Regions from separate parts of the Cyanobium sp. Candia 9D4 genome, predicted to be linked through region 2. Evidence: predicted binding sites of a transcription regulator. Region 2 holds the regulator's gene; the other holds the start of a gene.

Region 1 (8,785 bases), on a different contig from region 2:
CCCACCCGCTCCAGGTCGTCGCGGTGGAAGGTGGGGTCGAGGCTGCCGTGGGCGATGGGATGGCCGCAGATCGCCTCCAGCCGCCCGGCCAGCACCCGGGCCAGGGCCACACCGCGGGTGGGGATGCCCAGCAGCACGAGGTCCTGGCTGTCGGCCACCGCCTCCAGCACCTGGGAGGCGAGCCTGTCGAGGGTGCGTCCCAGGTCCTGGGCGGAGAGCAGTTCCAGCCGGTCGGAGGAACCCGATGATGCGACCTGAGGTCTGGCCACAAAGCGTATGGCGTGTAACCAAAGCCTGACGCATCCACGCCGGAAGAAGGTGATCTTGAAGGGGGGCTGTAGGTTGGCGTGGCGTTGAAACGTGCACATTTTCTCGCTGGTGAAAGCAGCTCCCTCCCAGAAGCAGTCCGCTGGCGGCACCGGCGAACGCGTCCCCTGCGAGACGGCTGCCCCCGTCGCCCCCATGGTTCTGGCCATCCTTGATGGCTGGGGATACAGCCCGGAGGCCGATCACAACGCCGTGACGAAAGCGGACACCCCGGTGATGGATGCCCTCTGGCATGCCTATCCCCACACCCTGATCGAAGCCAGCGGCGCCGCCGTGGGCCTGCCGGATCACCAGATGGGCAATTCGGAGGTGGGACACCTCACCATCGGCTCCGGTCGGATCATCCGCCAGGAGCTGGTGCGGATCGGCCAGGCGGTGCGCAGCGGCTCGATCGCCGGCAACCAGGCCCTCAACGATCTGGGTGACACCCTGCTGGCCAGCGGCCGCCCCCTGCACCTGATCGGCCTCTGCTCCGATGGCGGCGTCCACAGCCATGTCGACCACCTGGGCGGTCTGCTGCGCTGGGCCGCCGGCCGCGGCCTCACCGATGTGCTGATCCATGTGGTCACCGATGGCCGCGACTCGGCCCCCCACGGGGGCCCGGGTTACTTGGCCCGGATCCAGGCGATGATCGACGAGGCCGGTGTGGGCCGCATCGCCACCCTCTGCGGCCGTTACTGGGCCATGGACCGCGACCAGCGATGGGAGCGGACCCAGAAGGCCTATCGCCTGCTGACCGAGCCATCCGAGATCTGCCCCTTCACGCCGGAGGAGGTGCTGCAGGGCTCCTATGCGGCGGGCATCACCGATGAATTCCTCGAGCCGGTGCGCCTCAGTGAGGGGCTGCTGGAGAGCGGTGATGGCCTGGTCTGCTTCAACTTCCGCCCCGACCGGGTGCGCCAGATCATCCGTGCTCTGGTCCTGCCGGAGTTCGACGGCTTCCCGCGGGAGTGGCTTGGCCCCCTCCATGTGGTCACTTTCACCCAGTACGAGCAGGGCCTGCCCGTGCGGGTGGCCTTCCCGCCCGAATCCCTCGACGGCCTTCTCGGCCAGGTGGTCTCCGAGCACGGCCTGCGCCAGTTCCGCACCGCCGAGACCGAGAAGTACCCGCACGTCACGTACTTCATGAACGGCGGCATCGAGCAGGCCTTTCCCGGTGAAGACCGCCACCTGGTGCCCTCCCCCCGGGTCGCCACCTATGACCAGGCGCCGGCGATGTCGGCGGAGAAGCTCACCGACAGCTGCATCGCCGCCATCGGCAAGGGGATCTACTCCCTGGTGGTGATCAACTACGCCAACCCCGACATGGTGGGCCACACCGGCCAGATGGAGGCCGCCACCGAAGCCATCGCCACGGTCGACCGCTGCGTGGGCCGGCTGGTGGAGGCCACCACCCGCATGGGCGGCAGCCTGCTGATCACCGCCGACCATGGCAACGCCGAGGTAATGCAGGGCCCCGATGGCCTCCCCTGGACCGCCCACACCACCAACCCGGTGCCGGTGATCCTGGTGGAGGGGGAGAAGCGCAAGCTGCCGGGCCATGGCAACGACGTCACCCTGCGGGAGCATGGCGGCCTGGCCGACATTGCCCCGACCCTGCTGGAGATCCTGGGCCTGCCCAAGCCCGCCCGCATGACCGGCACCTCCCTGGTGGTGCCCGCCTCCGTGCCCGCCGCCCGCATCCCCCAGACCCTCGGCGCCTGAGGCTGCAGGCCCGCGGCGGCTAAGCTGGATCAATGGTCAAGAACATCGTTTCATCGCTCTGGATGCTCAGCGGCGCCCTGCTGATCGTCAGCGTGCTGCTCCACAGCCCCAAGGGGGATGGCATGGGGGGCCTGGCCTCCAGTGGCGGCTCGATGTTCAGCAGCGCCCGCAGCGCCGAGAACACCCTCAACCGCATCACCTGGATCCTGCTCTCCCTGTTTCTGGGGCTGGCCGTGGTGCTGAGCGCCGGCTGGCTGGGCTGAACCGGATGGACCGCCGCAACTTTCTCTCCAGCCTGCTGGCCCGGGTGGGGGCCCCCCTGGCGGGACTGCTGCCTTTCCTGCCCGCCGACCGGGCTCTGGCTGCCGCCAAGGCCACCGATCCGGCCTGGCAGCTGAGCCCGGCGCAATGGCGGAAACGCCTGAGTCCGGCGGCCTATGCGGTGCTCCGCGATGAGGGCACCGAGCGCCCCTTCAGCAGTCCGCTCAACAACGAAAAGCGCAGCGGCACCTACGTGTGTGCCGGCTGCCGCCTGCCCCTGTTCTCCTCCAAGGCCAAGTTCGACTCCGGCACCGGCTGGCCCAGCTTCTGGCAACCCCTGCCCAACGCGGTGGCCACGAAAACCGACTTCAAGCTGATCCTGCCGCGTACCGAATACCACTGCCGCCGCTGTGGCGGCCACCAAGGCCACGTGTTCAACGACGGCCCCAAACCCACCGGCAAGCGTTACTGCAACAACGGCGTGGCCCTGGCCTTTGTGCCAGGCGGCTGAACCGCCTGCGGCGGCGGGGGCGTTGTGGGCGGCATGGCGAGTGGATCGTGGCCCAGCTGGGCGCCGATGCGCTCCCGGGCCAGCTGGCGGTACTCGAAGACGTGTTCGCCGGCCGCGCAGAGGCCCAGATAAAGGGCCAGCAGGCGGGGCTGCCGCTGGGCCATCTGCCCCAGCTGCCTCCAGAACTGGCCCCGGAGTTCCGGGCGGCGCAGGCCCTGGTGCCAGACCAGCAGGGCCAGAAGCCTGACGGCCCGGGCCGGCGGCACGTGCATCTGCTGAGCGCAGTGGGGATTGGGAGTGATGGCGAGACAGTGGCGCAGGCAGCGCTCCAGATAGGTGGCGGGCTCGTACATCCGCCAGAGGGCCCGCACGTACTCGCGGCCGATGTCCTGGGCCGGGCGGGAGGGCACGAAGTTCATCAGGGTGTTCTGGTCGCCGCAGAGAACATCGGCCTCCGGCACGAGCCGTCCCTCCTGCTCCAGCCGGGTCCAGAGTGCCGTGTTGGGCAGGGCCTGGAGGATGCCCAGCATCGGCTGGGGAATGGCCGTCTCGGCGACGAACGCCTCGATACGCTCTCCAGCACCTGATCGCTCCCCGTCGAAGCCGAGGATGAACCCGGCGTAGATGACCAGTCCCGCCGCATTGATGGTCCGGCAGGCTTCGGCGAGGGGATGGCGGGTGTTCTGCCGCTTGCGGGTGAGCTCCAGACTGTCCTGGTCGGGGGTCTCGATGCCCAGGAAGACCCCGAAGAAGCCGGCCCGGGCCATCAGATCGAGCAGCTCGGGCTGCTCGGCCAGATTCACCGAGGCTTCGGTCAGGAAGTTGAAGGGGTAGCGATGCTCCCGCATCCAGGGAATCAGATCGTTCAGCAGACGCTTGACGTTGTGTTGATTGCCGATGAAGTTGTCATCCACCATGAAGATGGATCCCCGCCAGCCCAGGTCGTAGAGGATTTGCAGTTCCCCCAGGATCTGGTGGTTCTCCTTGGTCCGCGGCTTGCGGCCGTAGAGGTTGATGATGTCGCAGAACTCGCAGTTGAACGGACAGCCGCGGGAGAACTGCACGGCCATCATCAGATAGGCGTCGCGTTGCAGCAGGTCGTAGCGGGGCCTGGGGCTGAGGCTGACATCCGGCTTCTCGAGGGCACGGAACACCCCGCAGGGTTCACCGCGCTCGAAGGCCGCCAGGAAGGCGGGAACGGTGATTTCACCCTCATCCAGGATCAGATAGTGGGCTCCTGATTGCAGCGCATGCTCCGGCAGGGAGGTGGGATAGGGCCCGCCGACCGCCACTTTTTTACCCATCGCCACCGCCAGGCGGATCAGATGGTGAAAGTCCTCGCGCTGCACCAGCATCGCCGAGACGATCACGAGGTCGCACCAGTGCCAGTCGTCCTCCGTCTCCTCGGCCACGTTCCTGTCGTGGAAGCGCAGATGCCAGTGCGGCGGCAGCAGGGAGGCCACCGTGAGGATCCCCAGTGGCGGGATGAAGGCCTTCACGCCGGCCATCTCCAGGAACCGGTCGAACGACCAGAAGGTTTTCGGGAAGTGGGGATAGAGGAGAAGGGCGTTCATCACAGCAGCGGCGGGATGGCGATGGCCCGGCCGCAGGTGCCGGTCTGGTCCTTCCCTTCGAACGTAGGCAGCTGGAGAGGAATCACGCTGCCGCCACACATTTCTTGCTTCCATTCACCCGCCGGTCGCTGGAGTGGAAGCGGGCCTCACTGGCGGCTTTGGCTGATGCGAATCTGCGCCGTCATTGCTGCAAGTTCACGGCGATCTTTCGTCTCCTTGGAATTTTGATCAGCTCTGCGATGGACGCGAAGGCACAAAAAAGCGCCCCCGCAGGGGCGCTTGGAACTGAAAGCGAAGGAGTGGAGATCCGACGCTGACCGCAGGGCGATCAGTAGTCGAAGTCGCCGCCCATGCCGCCGCCGCCACCGGCGGGAGCTGCTTCCTTCTTCTCGGGCAGGTCGGCCACGATGCACTCGGTGGTGAGCACCATGCCGGCGATCGAGGCGGCGTTCTGCAGGCCGGAGCGGGTCACCTTGGCGGGATCGACGATGCCGGCGGCCAGCATGTCGACGTACTCGCCGGTGGCGGCGTTGTAGCCCTCGTTGAAGGGCTTGTTGCGCACGTGCTCGGCGACGACGGCGCCGTTGACACCGGCGTTCTCTGCGATCCGCTTGAGCGGGGCGGTGAGGGACGAGGCCACGATGGTGGCGCCGATCAGCTCCTCGCCGGAGAGGTTGGCGGCCGCCCACTCCTCGAGGGCCGGGGCCAGGTGGGCCAGGGTGGTGCCACCGCCGGGGACGATGCCTTCCTCAACGGCCGCCTTGGTGGCGTTGATGGCATCTTCCAGGCGCAGCTTCTTGTCCTTCATCTCGGTCTCGGTGGCAGCACCCACCTTGACCACGGCCACACCGCCGCTCAGCTTGGCCAGACGCTCCTGCAGCTTCTCCTTGTCGTAGGAGGAGTCGGTTTCGTCCATCTGCTTGCGGATCTGCTCGCAGCGGGCCTTGACCGCCGCCTCGTTGCCTTCGGCGACGATGGTGGTGGTGTCCTTGTTGATGGTGATGCGGCGGGCGGTGCCCAGCATCTCCAGCTTGGTGTTCTCCAGCTTGAGGCCGGCGTCCTCGGTGATCAGCTGACCGTTGGTGAGAACGGCGATGTCCTCGAGCATGGCCTTGCGGCGGTCACCGAAGCCGGGAGCCTTGACGGCGGCGACGTTCAGGACGCCACGCAGACGGTTCACCACCAGTGTGGCGAGGGCTTCCTTCTCGATGTCCTCGGCGATGATCAGCAGGGGCTTGCCGGTGCGGGCGATCTGCTCGAGCACGGGCACCAGGTCCTGGACGAGACCGATCTTCTTGTCGGTCAGCAGGATGTAGGGCTCGTCGAGCACCGCTTCCATCCGCTCGGTGTCGGTGGCGAAGTAGGGCGAGATGTAGCCCTTGTCGAAGCGCATGCCTTCGGTGACCTCCAGTTCGGTGGTCATCGACTTGCCTTCCTCGAGGGAGATCACACCCTCCTTGCCCACCTTGTCCATGGCGTCCGCGATCATGCGGCCGACTTCTTCGTCGTTGCCGGCGGAGATGGTGCCCACCTGGGCGATGGCGTTGGAGTCGGAGATCGGCTTGGCGTGCTCCTCGATCTTGCCGACGAGGAACTCGGTGGCCTTGTCGATGCCCTTCTTGAGGGTGATGGCGTTGGCGCCGGCGGCCACGTTGCGCAGACCCGCCTTGACCATGGCGTGGGCCAGGACGGTGGCGGTGGTGGTGCCGTCACCGGCGGCGTCGTTGGTCTTGCTGGCGGCCTGACGGATCAGGGCCACACCGGTGTTCTCGATGTGGTCCTCCAGTTCGATCTCCTTGGCGATCGTGACGCCGTCGTTGATGATCTGGGGAGCGCCGAATTTCTTCTCCAGCACCACGTTGCGGCCCTTGGGGCCGAGGGTGACGGCCACGGCTTCGGCAAGGATGTCGATGCCGCGTTCGAGCGCCCGGCGGGCTTGCTCGTTATAGATGATGCGCTTGGCCATGGAAGAAAAAAGATTGCTTGGTTGAAGGTGATGCCGACGGAAACGCCGTCAGATCAGTTGACGACGGCCAGGATGTCCTTCTCGGACAGAAGCACGTACTCGTCGGTGCCGAGCTTGATGTCGGTGCCGGCGTACTTGCTGTAGAGCACCTTGTCGCCGACGCCCACCTCAGGAGCCTGACGGGAGCCGTCGTCGTTGCGCTTGCCGGGGCCGATCTGGACCACTTCACCCACCTGGGGCTTTTCCTTGGCGGTGTCGGGCAGAAGGATGCCACCGGCGGTTTTCTCCTCCGATTCGGACACCTTGATGAAGACGCGATCTCCGAGGGGTTTGACCGTGGAGACGCTGAGGGAAACGGCAGCCATGAAATGACGCGAAGAATGGTTGCGAAGACAGCGACGAGGGATCGGCCGGGGCCGGAGCGTCGCTGGGGTGGGGCGAGTTGGCACTCGCGCCCTTCGACTGCCAACCTAGGCGGCACCCCGGCTCTGACGCCATCCCCGGGCTGTGCGGGTGACCGAACCGCAGACCGTCAGGCCCCCTGCGGTGGTAAGGTTGCGCCGCTTCAGACGGGTGCAGGATCCCGCTGGCACCCCTCCTTCCTTCCTTACCTATGGCTGCTGCCGCTCCCGCCGTCCCTGGTACCAAAGGCACCGTGCGCCAGGTGATCGGCCCGGTCCTCGACGTGGAATTTCCTGCGGGCAAGCTGCCCAAGATCTTCAACGCCCTCCGTATCGAGGGCACCAACTCCGCCGGCCAGCAGGTGGCCCTCACCGCCGAAGTGCAGCAGCTGCTGGGCGACCACCGGGTCCGCGCCGTGGCCATGAGCAGCACCGACGGCCTGGTGCGCGGCATGAGCGCCCTCGACACCGGCGCCCCCATCTCCGTCCCCGTGGGTGAGGCCACCCTGGGCCGCATCTTCAACGTCCTCGGTGAGCCCGTCGACGAGCAGGGTCCGGTCACCAGCACCATGACCGCTCCGATCCACCGCCAGGCTCCCAAGCTCACCGAGCTGGAGACCAAGCCCCGGGTCTTCGAGACCGGCATCAAGGTGATCGATCTGCTGGCCCCCTACCGCCAGGGCGGCAAGGTGGGCCTGTTCGGTGGCGCCGGCGTCGGCAAGACCGTGCTGATCCAGGAGCTGATCAACAACATCGCCAAGGAGCACGGCGGCGTCTCCGTGTTCGGTGGCGTGGGTGAGCGCACCCGTGAGGGCAACGACCTCTACGAGGAGTTCAAGGAGTCGGGCGTGATCAACGCCGACGACCTCTCCAAGTCGAAGGTGGCCCTCTGCTACGGCCAGATGAACGAGCCCCCCGGCGCCCGCATGCGGGTGGGCCTGTCGGCGCTCACGATGGCCGAGCACTTCCGCGACGTGAACAAGCAGGACGTGCTGCTGTTCATCGACAACATCTTCCGCTTCGTCCAGGCTGGCTCCGAGGTGAGCGCCCTGCTGGGCCGCATGCCGTCGGCCGTGGGCTACCAGCCCACCCTCGGCACCGACGTGGGTGAGCTGCAGGAGCGCATCACCTCCACCCTGGAGGGTTCGATCACTTCGATCCAGGCCGTCTACGTCCCCGCCGACGACCTCACCGACCCGGCGCCCGCCACCACCTTCGCCCACCTCGACGCCACCACCGTGCTGAGCCGCGGCCTGGCCTCCAAGGGCATCTACCCGGCGGTCGATCCCCTCGATTCCACCAGCACCATGCTCCAGCCCGCCGTCGTGGGCGACGAGCACTACCGCACCGCCCGGGCTGTGCAGTCCACCCTGCAGCGCTACAAGGAGCTGCAGGACATCATCGCGATCCTGGGTCTGGACGAACTCTCCGAGGACGACCGCCGCACGGTGGACCGGGCCCGCAAGATCGAGAAGTTCCTCTCCCAGCCGTTCTTCGTGGCCGAGATCTTCACCGGCCAGTCCGGTGAGTACGTGAAGCTCGAAGACACCATCAAGGGCTTCAACATGATCCTGGCCGGTGAACTCGACGACCTGCCGGAAGCCGCCTTCTACCTGGTGGGCAACATCGATCAGGTGAAGGCCAAGGCCGCCAAGATCCTCGCCGACGCCAAGTCCTGATCCGGGAAACCCCATGACCCTCACCCTGCGTGTCCTCGCCCCCGATCAGAGCGTCTTCGACGGCACCGCCGACGAAGTGATCCTCCCCGGCACCACCGGCCAGCTCGGCATCCTCACCGGCCACGTCTCCATGCTCACCGCCCTCGACAGCGGCGTGCTGCGGGTGCGGGAGGGTGCCAACTGGCAGTCGATCGCCCTGATGGGGGGCTTCGCCGAGGTGGTGGCCAATGAGGTCACCGTGCTCGTCAACGGCGCCGAGCTGGGCAGCAGCATCAATGCCGCCGCCGCCCAGACCGATTTCGAGGCGGCCCAGCAGGCCGCGGCGGCGCTGGAAGGCTCCGATCCCAGCCCCGAGAAGGTGA
Region 2 (8,785 bases):
ACGTGGAGAGCACCCACTACATCCTCGGCTCGGTGGCCGGCCCGCACCCCTACCCGATGCTGGTGCGGGATTTCCACGCCGTGATCGGCCAGGAGGCCCGGAGCCAGTGCCTGGAGGCCTTCGGCCGGCTGCCGGATGTGCTGATCGCCTGCGTGGGCGGCGGCTCCAACGCCATGGGGCTCTTCCATCCCTTCGTCGAGGACGCCTCCGTGCGCCTGATCGGGGTCGAGGCGGCCGGCGAGGGTGTCGCCACCGGCCGCCATGCCGCCACCATCACCGAGGGCCGGGTGGGGGTGCTGCACGGTGCCATGAGCCTGCTGCTGCAGGACGACGAGGGCCAGGTGCAGGAGGCCCACTCGATCAGCGCCGGCCTCGACTACCCAGGCGTCGGTCCGGAGCACAGCTACCTGCGCCAGATCGGCCGGGCCGAGTACGCCGCCGTCACCGATGCCCAGGCCCTGGAGGCCCTGCAGCGGGTGAGCGAACTGGAGGGCATCATCCCGGCGCTGGAGACGGCCCACGCCTTCGCCTGGCTGGAGTCCCTCTGCCCCAGCCTGGCCCCCGGCACCGAAGTGGTGCTCAATCTCTCCGGCCGCGGCGACAAGGACGTCAACACGGTGGCGGAAAAGCTGGGCGACGGGCTGGCGGGGTAGGTCCTCCCTGGGGCCCTCAGAGGGGGTCGTGCTCCCAGGGGAAACGCGGCAGCTTGTTGAGCCCCTCCTGCATGTGGCGGGCCCAGACGTCCATGGTGTGCTGGATCTCGGGAGCGTCCTTCTCCAGCTTCAGGTGCCGGGTCACCTTGAAGGCATCGCGGGGCAACAGGGCGATCTCGAAGGGCGGCCCCACGGTGAGATTGGAGCGCCTTGTGACGATCTCCGACACCAGGCAGAGCCGCGCCGCATCCTCCAGGGAGAGGTCGGGGCGGCCGATGTAATCGAGGGGAGGCTTGCCGTACTTGGTTTCGCCGATCTGCAGGAAGGGCGTGTCATCGGTGGCCATGATCGCGTTCCCCTGGGGATAGATCATGTAGAGCCCGTGGGGCTGGCCCGCGATCTGGCCGCCGAGGATGAAGCTGGCCTCGCCGCTGGCACCCGCCTGGCGCAGGTTGGGATTGAACTCCTTCTGCACCATCACGTTGAGCCGCCCGATGTAGTCGGCCACCTCGAACAGGTAGCGGGCGGTGAGCATGCTCGGCCCGGCGGGGGGGTCGTCCTGGCGGGTCCACTGGGGGCTGGGGCCGGCGCCATGGTTCTCGATGTCACGGCGGATCCGGTTGAGCACCGCCTGGGTGGTGCCCAGGTTGCCGGCCGCCATGAGCACGAACAGCCGGTCGGGGGCCGGCGCCAGCACGTGCATCTTGCTGTAACTCGAGATGTAGTCCACCCCCGCGTTGGTGCGGGAGTCGGAGGCGAACACCAGGCCGCTGTGGAGCAGGAAGCCGAGGCAATAGGTCATCAGCTGAGCAGCCTCTCCAGGATCGAGGCCACCGACTGAACCGCGGCGCGGGCGGTGGCGTAGGCCATCCGCATCGGACCCACCAGGCCCACTTGGCCGCGGCCGCCGTGTCCCGTGCGGTAAGTGGCCTGCACCACCGAGCACTGGCCGAGGGCCGCGTGGGGATGCTCGGTGCCGATCCAGATCGCTTCGGTCGCGACCGGGGCCTGGGGGCCGGTGATACCCAGCAGGGCACGGGGGCCATGCTCCACCAGCTGCACCACGGGCAGCAGGCTGGAACTGTGGCGGAATTCGGGCTGGGCCAGCAGCCCGCCCAGGCCGGCGGCCACCACCGCATCGAGCTCCTCGCTGCGGATGCGGCCGTGGCTGTCGAGGGCCTGGCGCAGCAGTCCGCCGCTGCGGCGCAGCTCCGCCGGCAGCCGTTCCCAGGGGATGCGGCCGCCGCCGCCGGCCCGGAGCTGCTGATTGCTCCAGCGCTCCAGGATCGGCAGCTCCTCCTCCAGCCCGGCGCCCAGGCGCAGGTTGAGGCTGGTGCTGAAATCGGGCCCCTGGACGAGGAACACCAGCAGCCGGTCGCCGCTGGGCACGAGCCGCACCGCCTGCAGCAGGGGGCTGGGCCGCTGGGGGCGGGTGATCAGGCTGAGCAGGCCGGTGAGATCGGCCAGGCGGCGGGCCAGGTGCAGCAGCAGATCATCGAGGGCGGCCCACTGCAGGCTGATGCCGGCCAGCTCGCGCTCCAGCTGCAGGGCGGCGGCCCCCGGGGCCGGCAGCAGCTGATCGACGTAAAGGCGGTAGCCGCGCTGGCTGGGGATCCGGCCGGCGGACGTGTGGGGCTGGGTCAGCAGGCCGCGCTGCTCCAGGGCCCCCATGGCCGTCCGCACCGTGGCGGGGCTGGCCGGCAGCCCGAAACGCCGGACCAGCGTGTGGCTGCCCACGGGTTCGACGGTGTCCACGTAGTGCCGCACCGTGGCCTGGAGGACCTCCTGTTGTCGGCGCGGCAGCGTGTCCAAGGAATGGGGGGAAAAGTTGAAAAGCTAAACAGAACCTTCATCCTAGGCGCGACGGACCCGCCCTCCGCCGTGGCAGGGGGTTCAGTAACGGGGAACCCGGGGATCCACCTCCCGGCTCCAGGCGTCGATGCCCCCCTGCAGGTTCCAGACCTCGCCGTAGCCCTGCTCCTGCATCAGCCAGCAGGCGAAGTGCCAGCTGCGGATGCCGGCATGGCACAGCACCACCACCGGCTGTTGCCGGTCGAGCAGGGTCTCCAGCTCCGGGATCCATTCGCCGGAGCGGCTCAGGGGCAGATGCACCACCGGGTGGGGCAGGCGTGCCTCTTCGAGCTCCCGGTCCTCCCGCACGTCCACGATCCGGAGCGGTTCCCCCTCCGCCAGGCGCCGCTGCAGCTCCATGGCGGAGAGGCTGCGGGGGGGGGCCGGAGGGGTCGGCTCGTCCATGGCGGGCGTCGGAGGGGGGGTGGCGTCAGGATGGTCCCATCCTGCTGAGAACGCATGAAGGCCCGCCCATTCCTGGCGGTGCTGCTGGCCCTGGTGCTGGTGGTGTTCGGTCTTGGGCTCGGTGGCTGGTGGCTGGTGTGGCAGCGCAGTGCCCTGCGTCTCCAGCGGCTGCCGCTGGAGGTGCCGCGGGCGGCCCGGTTCGTGCCCCGGGACGCCCCCTTCAGCCTCCACCTGTTCACCGACGGCGAGCAGCCCCTCGACTACGCCCGGGCCGTCGCCCCGCCCCGCCAGCGACGCCAGGCGGCGGAGGCGGTCGGCCGGCTGCGCGACGGGGCCTTCGCCGCGGCCGGTCTCGACTACGGGACGGAGCTGAGCTCCTGGCTGGCGGCACCGGTGGGTCTGGCCCTGTTCGAGGCGGATGCCGGCGGCGCGGCGGGGTCGACCCGGCGGGGGGGCTGGCTGCTGGTGCTGGGCAGCCGGGACGACGGCGGCGCCCGCCGCTTTCTGCAGCGTTTCTGGCAGACCCGCAGCCTGGCGGGCACGGATCTCCAGATCAGCACCTACCGGGGCCTGGGGCTGATCAGCGGCCGGGGGGCCCTGCTGGGCCGGACGCCGATGCCCCTGGCCACGGCCCTGGTGGATGACGACCTCGTCCTGATCGCCTCGGGACGGGGGGTGCTGGAGCAGGCCCTCGACGTGTCCCAGATCGATGAGCTCAACCAGGCCGGCCAGCCCGGCTTCCAGGAGGGGCTGCGGCGGCTGGGCACCGGGGCCGCCCTGGTGCAGGCGGCCCCGGACGCCCTGGAGCGCTGGCTGGGGCTGCCGCTGCCGGCTGCCGCCGACCAGCGGCCCGGCGGTCTGCTGCTGGCCCTGCGGCCCGATGGCCGCAGCCTGCGGCTGTCGGGCCTGCTGGAGCTGCCGCCGCAGACGGCGCTGCCCCAGGTCGGTGCCGACGGCGACCTGGGGCGGGCCCTGCGGGCCGCCCTGCGCCGCCCCTCCGCCAGCCTCGCCCTGGTGCAGGACCCCGCCGCCATCGCCGCCATCCCCCTGCTGCAGCCGCTGCTCACCCGCCTGGCCGGAGGAGCCGGCGCGGCGGGGTCCCTGCCCGCCCTGGTGGTGGGGACTGACGGGGGGCCCCTGCTGGCCGCCGCCAGCGGTGAGCGCTGGCTGCTCGGCACGGCGGCCGACCGGCCGGAGGCGGCGGCCGTCGAGGCCTCCCTGGCGGCCGATGGCCTGATCGCCGCTCCCCTGGAGGTGGAGGGCCGCCCGCTGCAGGTCTGGACGCGGCTGCAGGCCGGACCCACCCGCCGTGACGGCAGGGCCGAGCAGTTGCAGGCCCCCCTGCTGGGCTGGCGCTGGCAGCGGGGCGACCAGGCCTGGTGGGGGCAGTCCCTGGGGCAGCTGGAGAGCCTCGAGGGGCCCACTGCGAAGGGCGCGGCGCGCCCCCAGGACCCGCTGGAGAACCTGGCCGCCCCCGGGGCTGCCCTGCAGTGGGCCCTCGATGGTCCGCGGGCCCGCGACCTGCTGGCCTCCTGGCAGCCGTGGCAGCGCCTTACCGCCCTGGCCGGCGGATCCCTCAGCGATCCCGTGGCGGGCCTGGCCCTGGCCCTGACCGGAGAGCCCGGGGGCCTGACCGTGGACGCGCGACTTGACTTCGGGGACGCCTGACCATGGCGTCCCTGGCCTGGGAACTGCTGCTGCTGCGCCACGGCATCGCCGAGGAGCGCAGCCCCGACCGGGTCGATGCCGAGCGGGAACTCACCGCCGCCGGTCGGGCCCGCACCCGGGCCGTGCTGGAGCGGGCCGCCGGTCTGGGGTTGCGGGCCGATCGCCTGCTCTCCAGCCCCCTGGCCCGGGCCCGGCAGACAGGGGAGATCGCCTGCGATGTCGGGCTGGCGGAGGGCCTGGAGCTGGCCCAGGCCCTGGAGCCGGGGGGTGACCCCCTGCCCCTGCTGCCGGCCTGGCTGAGCCAGGCGGAGGGGCGCCCGGGGGCGCCCTGCCGGCTGTTGCTGGTGGGCCATGAACCGGACCTGGGGCTGCTGGCGGCCCGCCTCCTGGGGGCGCCGCCCGGCGCCATCGCCCTGCGCAAGGCTGGCCTGGCCCTGCTGCGCCTGCCCCTGGTGCCGGCCGGGGCGGCCCTGGCCGGCACCGCCCGGCTGGAATGGCTGGTGCGGCCGAAGCTCTGGCTGCCCAGCCCCTGAGCCGGCAGCCGGCGCTACGGCAGACGCCCGTTCCTGCGCCTAAGTTCGTCCCATCCACAGGATTCGGCATGGCGGCGGTGAGCACCCCAGAGGCCAACGACCCTCAGGGCACCCCTCCCTCCCCATCGCCCCCGGCGCCGGCCACACCCACGTTCCGCCCCGGCCTGGAGGGGGTACCGGCCACCCAGTCGGCGGTGTGCGATATCGAAGGCCAGCGGGGCCTGCTCACCTACCGGGGCTACCCGATCGAGCAGCTGGCCAGCCACAGCAGCTTCCTCGAAACCGCCTACCTGCTGATCTGGGGGGAGCTGCCCACGATCTTCCAGCTGCGGGAGTTCGAGCAGGAGGTGCAGATGCACCGGCGGCTCAGCTTCCGCATCCGGGACATGATGAAGTGCTTCCCGGCCACGGGCCATCCGATGGATGCCCTCCAGGCCAGCGCGGCCTCCCTGGGGCTCTTCTATTCCCGCCGCGCCCTGTACGACCCCCAGTACATCGTTGATGCGGTGGTGCGGCTGATTGCCAAGATCCCCACGATGGTGGCGGCCTTCCAGCTGATCCGGAAGGGCCAGGACCCGATCCAGCCCCGGGACGACCTGGCCTACTCGGCCAACTTTCTCTACATGCTCACCGAGCGGGAGCCCGATCCCCTGGCGGCACGGATCTTCGACGCCTGCCTGATCCTGCATGCCGAGCACAGCCTCAACGCCAGCACCTTCAGCGCCCGCGTCACGGCGAGCACCCTCACCGACCCCTACGCGGTGGTGGCCTCGGCGGTGGGCACCCTGGCCGGCCCCCTGCACGGCGGTGCCAATGAGGATGTGCTCGACATGCTCGACCAGATCGGCAGCATCGACCAGGTGGAACCCTGGCTCGATCGGGCCATCGCCCAGAAGCAGAAGATCATGGGCTTCGGTCACCGCGAGTACCGGGTCAAGGATCCCCGGGCCGTGATCCTCCAGGGCCTGGCCGAGGAGCTCTTCCAGCGCTTCGGCCACGACGCCATGTACGACGTCGCCCTCAAGCTGGAGGAGGTGGCGGGCCGGCGGCTGGGGCCGAAGGGCATCTACCCGAACGTCGACTTCTACTCCGGTCTCGTCTACCGGAAGCTGGGTATTCCCCGCGACCTGTTCACCCCCATCTTCGCCATCGCCCGTACGGCAGGATGGCTGGCCCACTGGAAGGAACAACTGGGTGCCAACCGCATCTACCGTCCCTCGCAGATCTACACCGGCCCCGCGGAGCGGGGCTGGCTCCCCCTGGAAAGCCGTCCGGTTCCTGGCTGAGTCACTGGCTGACCCGTTCCCCCCTAGGTTCCCCTCCAACGGAGTTCTCTGATGCTGTCCACTGGCCTGATGGGTGCCGCCATCGCTCCCCCCGGTCTCGATCTCCAGTCGAGCTTCCTTGACCTCGCCCAGGCCATGGGTCTCACCCCCGCGGCGGCCCGCCTGCTGTGGCTGCCCCTGCCGATGGTGCTGGTGCTGGTGGGGGCGGTTGTCGGGGTGCTGGTGAGCGTCTGGCTCGAGCGCAAGATCTCGGCGGCGGTGCAGCAGCGCATCGGCCCGGAGTACGCCGGCGCCCTGGGGGTGCTTCAGCCCCTGGCCGACGGCCTCAAGCTGGTGTTCAAGGAGGACATCATCCCGGCCCGGGCCGATGCCCTGCTGTTCAGCCTCGGCCCCGTGCTGGTGGTGGTGCCCGTGATCCTCTCCTGGCTGGTGGTGCCCTTCGGGCAGAACCTGCTGATCAGCAACGTGGGGGTGGGCATCTTCCTGTGGATCGCCCTGAGCAGCATCCAGCCCATCGGCCTGCTGATGAGCGGCTATTCCAGCAACAACAAGTATTCGCTCCTGGGCGGGCTGCGGGCCGCCGCCCAGTCGATCAGCTACGAGATCCCCCTGGCCCTGGCGGTGCTGGCGGTGGTGATGATGAGCAATTCCCTCAGCACCGTCGACATCGTCGCCCAGCAGACCGGGGCCGGCATCTTCAGCTGGAACATCTGGCGCCAGCCCGTCGGCTTCGTGATCTTCTGGATCTGTGCCCTGGCGGAGTGCGAGCGCCTGCCCTTCGACCTGCCGGAGGCCGAGGAGGAGCTGGTGGCCGGCTACCAGACCGAGTACTCCGGCATGAAGTTCGCCCTCTTCTACCTGGGCAGCTACATCAACCTGGTGCTCTCGGCCCTGCTGGTGTCGGTGCTTTATCTGGGCGGCTGGAGCTTTCCTGTGCCGGTCGAGTGGATCACCGGCTGGCTCGGTGTCTCCCCCGACGCCCCCCTGGTCCAGGTGATCACCGGTTCGATCGGCATCGTCAGCACGATCCTCAAGGCCTACCTGCTGGTGTTCTTCGCGATCCTTCTCCGCTGGACCACCCCACGGGTGCGGATCGACCAGCTGCTCGACCTGGGCTGGAAGTTCCTGCTGCCCATCGCCCTGGTCAACCTTCTGGTCACCGCCGGTCTCAAGCTGGCCTTCCCGGTCGCCTTCGGCGGCTGAACCCGTTCCCCGGATACCAACACAGCGGCCCCCACCGGGCCATCATGGTCCCCATCCCGTAACCCCCACGCCCCTGCCATGTTCGGGTTTCTCAAGCAAGTCGGTGACTACACCCGGGAGGCGGTGAGCGCGGCCCAGACGATGACCCAGGGGCTGGCGGTCACCTTCGATCACCTGCGCCGGCGGCCGATCACGGTCCAGTATCCGTACGAGAAGCTGATCCCCTCCGAGCGCTACCGGGGCCGCATCCACTACGAGCTCGACAAGTGCATCTCCTGCGAGGTGTGCGTGCGGGTCTGTCCCATCAACCTGCCCGTGGTGGACTGGGTGATGAACAAGGCCACCAAGAAGAAGGAACTGCGTAACTACTCGATCGATTTCGGGGTGTGCATCTTCTGCGGCAACTGCGTGGAGTACTGCCCGACCAACTGCCTCTCCATGACCGAGGAGTACGAGCTGGCGGCCTTCGACCGCCACAGCCTCAACTACGACAACGTCGCCCTCGGCCGCCTGCCCACCAGCGTCACCTCCGACCCGGCCGTGTTCGCCCTGCGGGAACTGGCCTACCTTCCCAAGGGCGCCATGGATCCCCATGGGGTGCCCGCCACCGAGCCGCGGGCCGGCCAGCTGCCGTCCCAGGTGCTGGAATCGCTCCAGCCGGTCCCCAGCGGTGGGCCGTCCGCCGCCGCCCCCTCCGACAGCACCGCAGAGTCCTGATGTCGATCGCTTCCACCACCCAGCAGATCTGTTTCCTGGTGCTCTCGGCCACCACCGTGATCGGTGCCCTGGGTGTCGTCCTGCTGCCCAACATCGTCTATTCCGCCTTCCTGCTGGGTGGCGTCTTCCTTTCGGTGTCCGGGCTCTACCTGTTGCTCAACGCCAGCTTCGTCGCCGCCGCCCAGATCCTGGTCTATGTCGGGGCGGTCAATGTGCTGATTCTGTTCGCGATCATGCTCGTGAACAAGAAGGAAACCCTCGCTGCGATTCCCGGCCTGCTGGTCCGCCGTCTCCTGTCCGGGGCCGTCTGCGCCGGCCTGTTCGCCCTGCTGCTGCGGGTGGCGTTCACCACCCCGTGGGCCCTGCCGGGCCCCACGCCGGTAGGCGAGGAGGCCACCATCCGGATCGGTGAGCACCTGTTCACCGACTACCTGCTGCCCTTCGAGCTGGCTTCGGTGCTGCTGCTGAT

The links. The regulator HrcA, encoded in region 2, represses chaperone genes, less so after heat shock. The targets are predictions, from matches to a motif close to TTAGCACTCNNNNNNNNNGAGTGCTAA.
Region 1: the regulator HrcA is predicted to act here: its motif matches at 6,786-6,812, upstream of groES (co-chaperone GroES).

Annotation. Positions count from the first base shown of each region.
Region 1 covers NZ_JAGQCK010000004.1:152,193-160,977, forward strand. The annotation lists gene pyrR (bifunctional pyr operon transcriptional regulator/uracil phosphoribosyltransferase PyrR) at 1-269, opposite strand, end outside; gene gpmI (2,3-bisphosphoglycerate-independent phosphoglycerate mutase) at 463-2,031, shown strand; gene secG (preprotein translocase subunit SecG) at 2,064-2,294, shown strand; gene msrB (peptide-methionine (R)-S-oxide reductase MsrB) at 2,300-2,803, shown strand; gene KBZ08_RS11015 (B12-binding domain-containing radical SAM protein) at 2,758-4,377, opposite strand; gene groL (chaperonin GroEL) at 4,706-6,343, opposite strand; gene groES (co-chaperone GroES) at 6,397-6,708, opposite strand; gene atpD (F0F1 ATP synthase subunit beta) at 6,957-8,423, shown strand; gene atpC (ATP synthase F1 subunit epsilon) at 8,437-8,785, shown strand, end outside.
Region 2 covers NZ_JAGQCK010000002.1:679,944-688,728, forward strand. The annotation lists gene trpB (tryptophan synthase subunit beta) at 1-653, shown strand, start outside; gene KBZ08_RS07850 (proteasome-type protease) at 670-1,455, opposite strand; gene KBZ08_RS07855 (heat-inducible transcriptional repressor HrcA) at 1,455-2,465, opposite strand; gene KBZ08_RS07860 (rhodanese-like domain-containing protein) at 2,547-2,909, opposite strand; gene KBZ08_RS07865 (DUF3352 domain-containing protein) at 2,964-4,577, shown strand; gene sixA (phosphohistidine phosphatase SixA) at 4,580-5,110, shown strand; gene KBZ08_RS07875 (citrate synthase) at 5,179-6,396, shown strand; gene nuoH (NADH-quinone oxidoreductase subunit NuoH) at 6,448-7,599, shown strand; gene ndhI (NAD(P)H-quinone oxidoreductase subunit I) at 7,678-8,316, shown strand; gene KBZ08_RS07890 (NADH-quinone oxidoreductase subunit J) at 8,316-8,785, shown strand, end outside.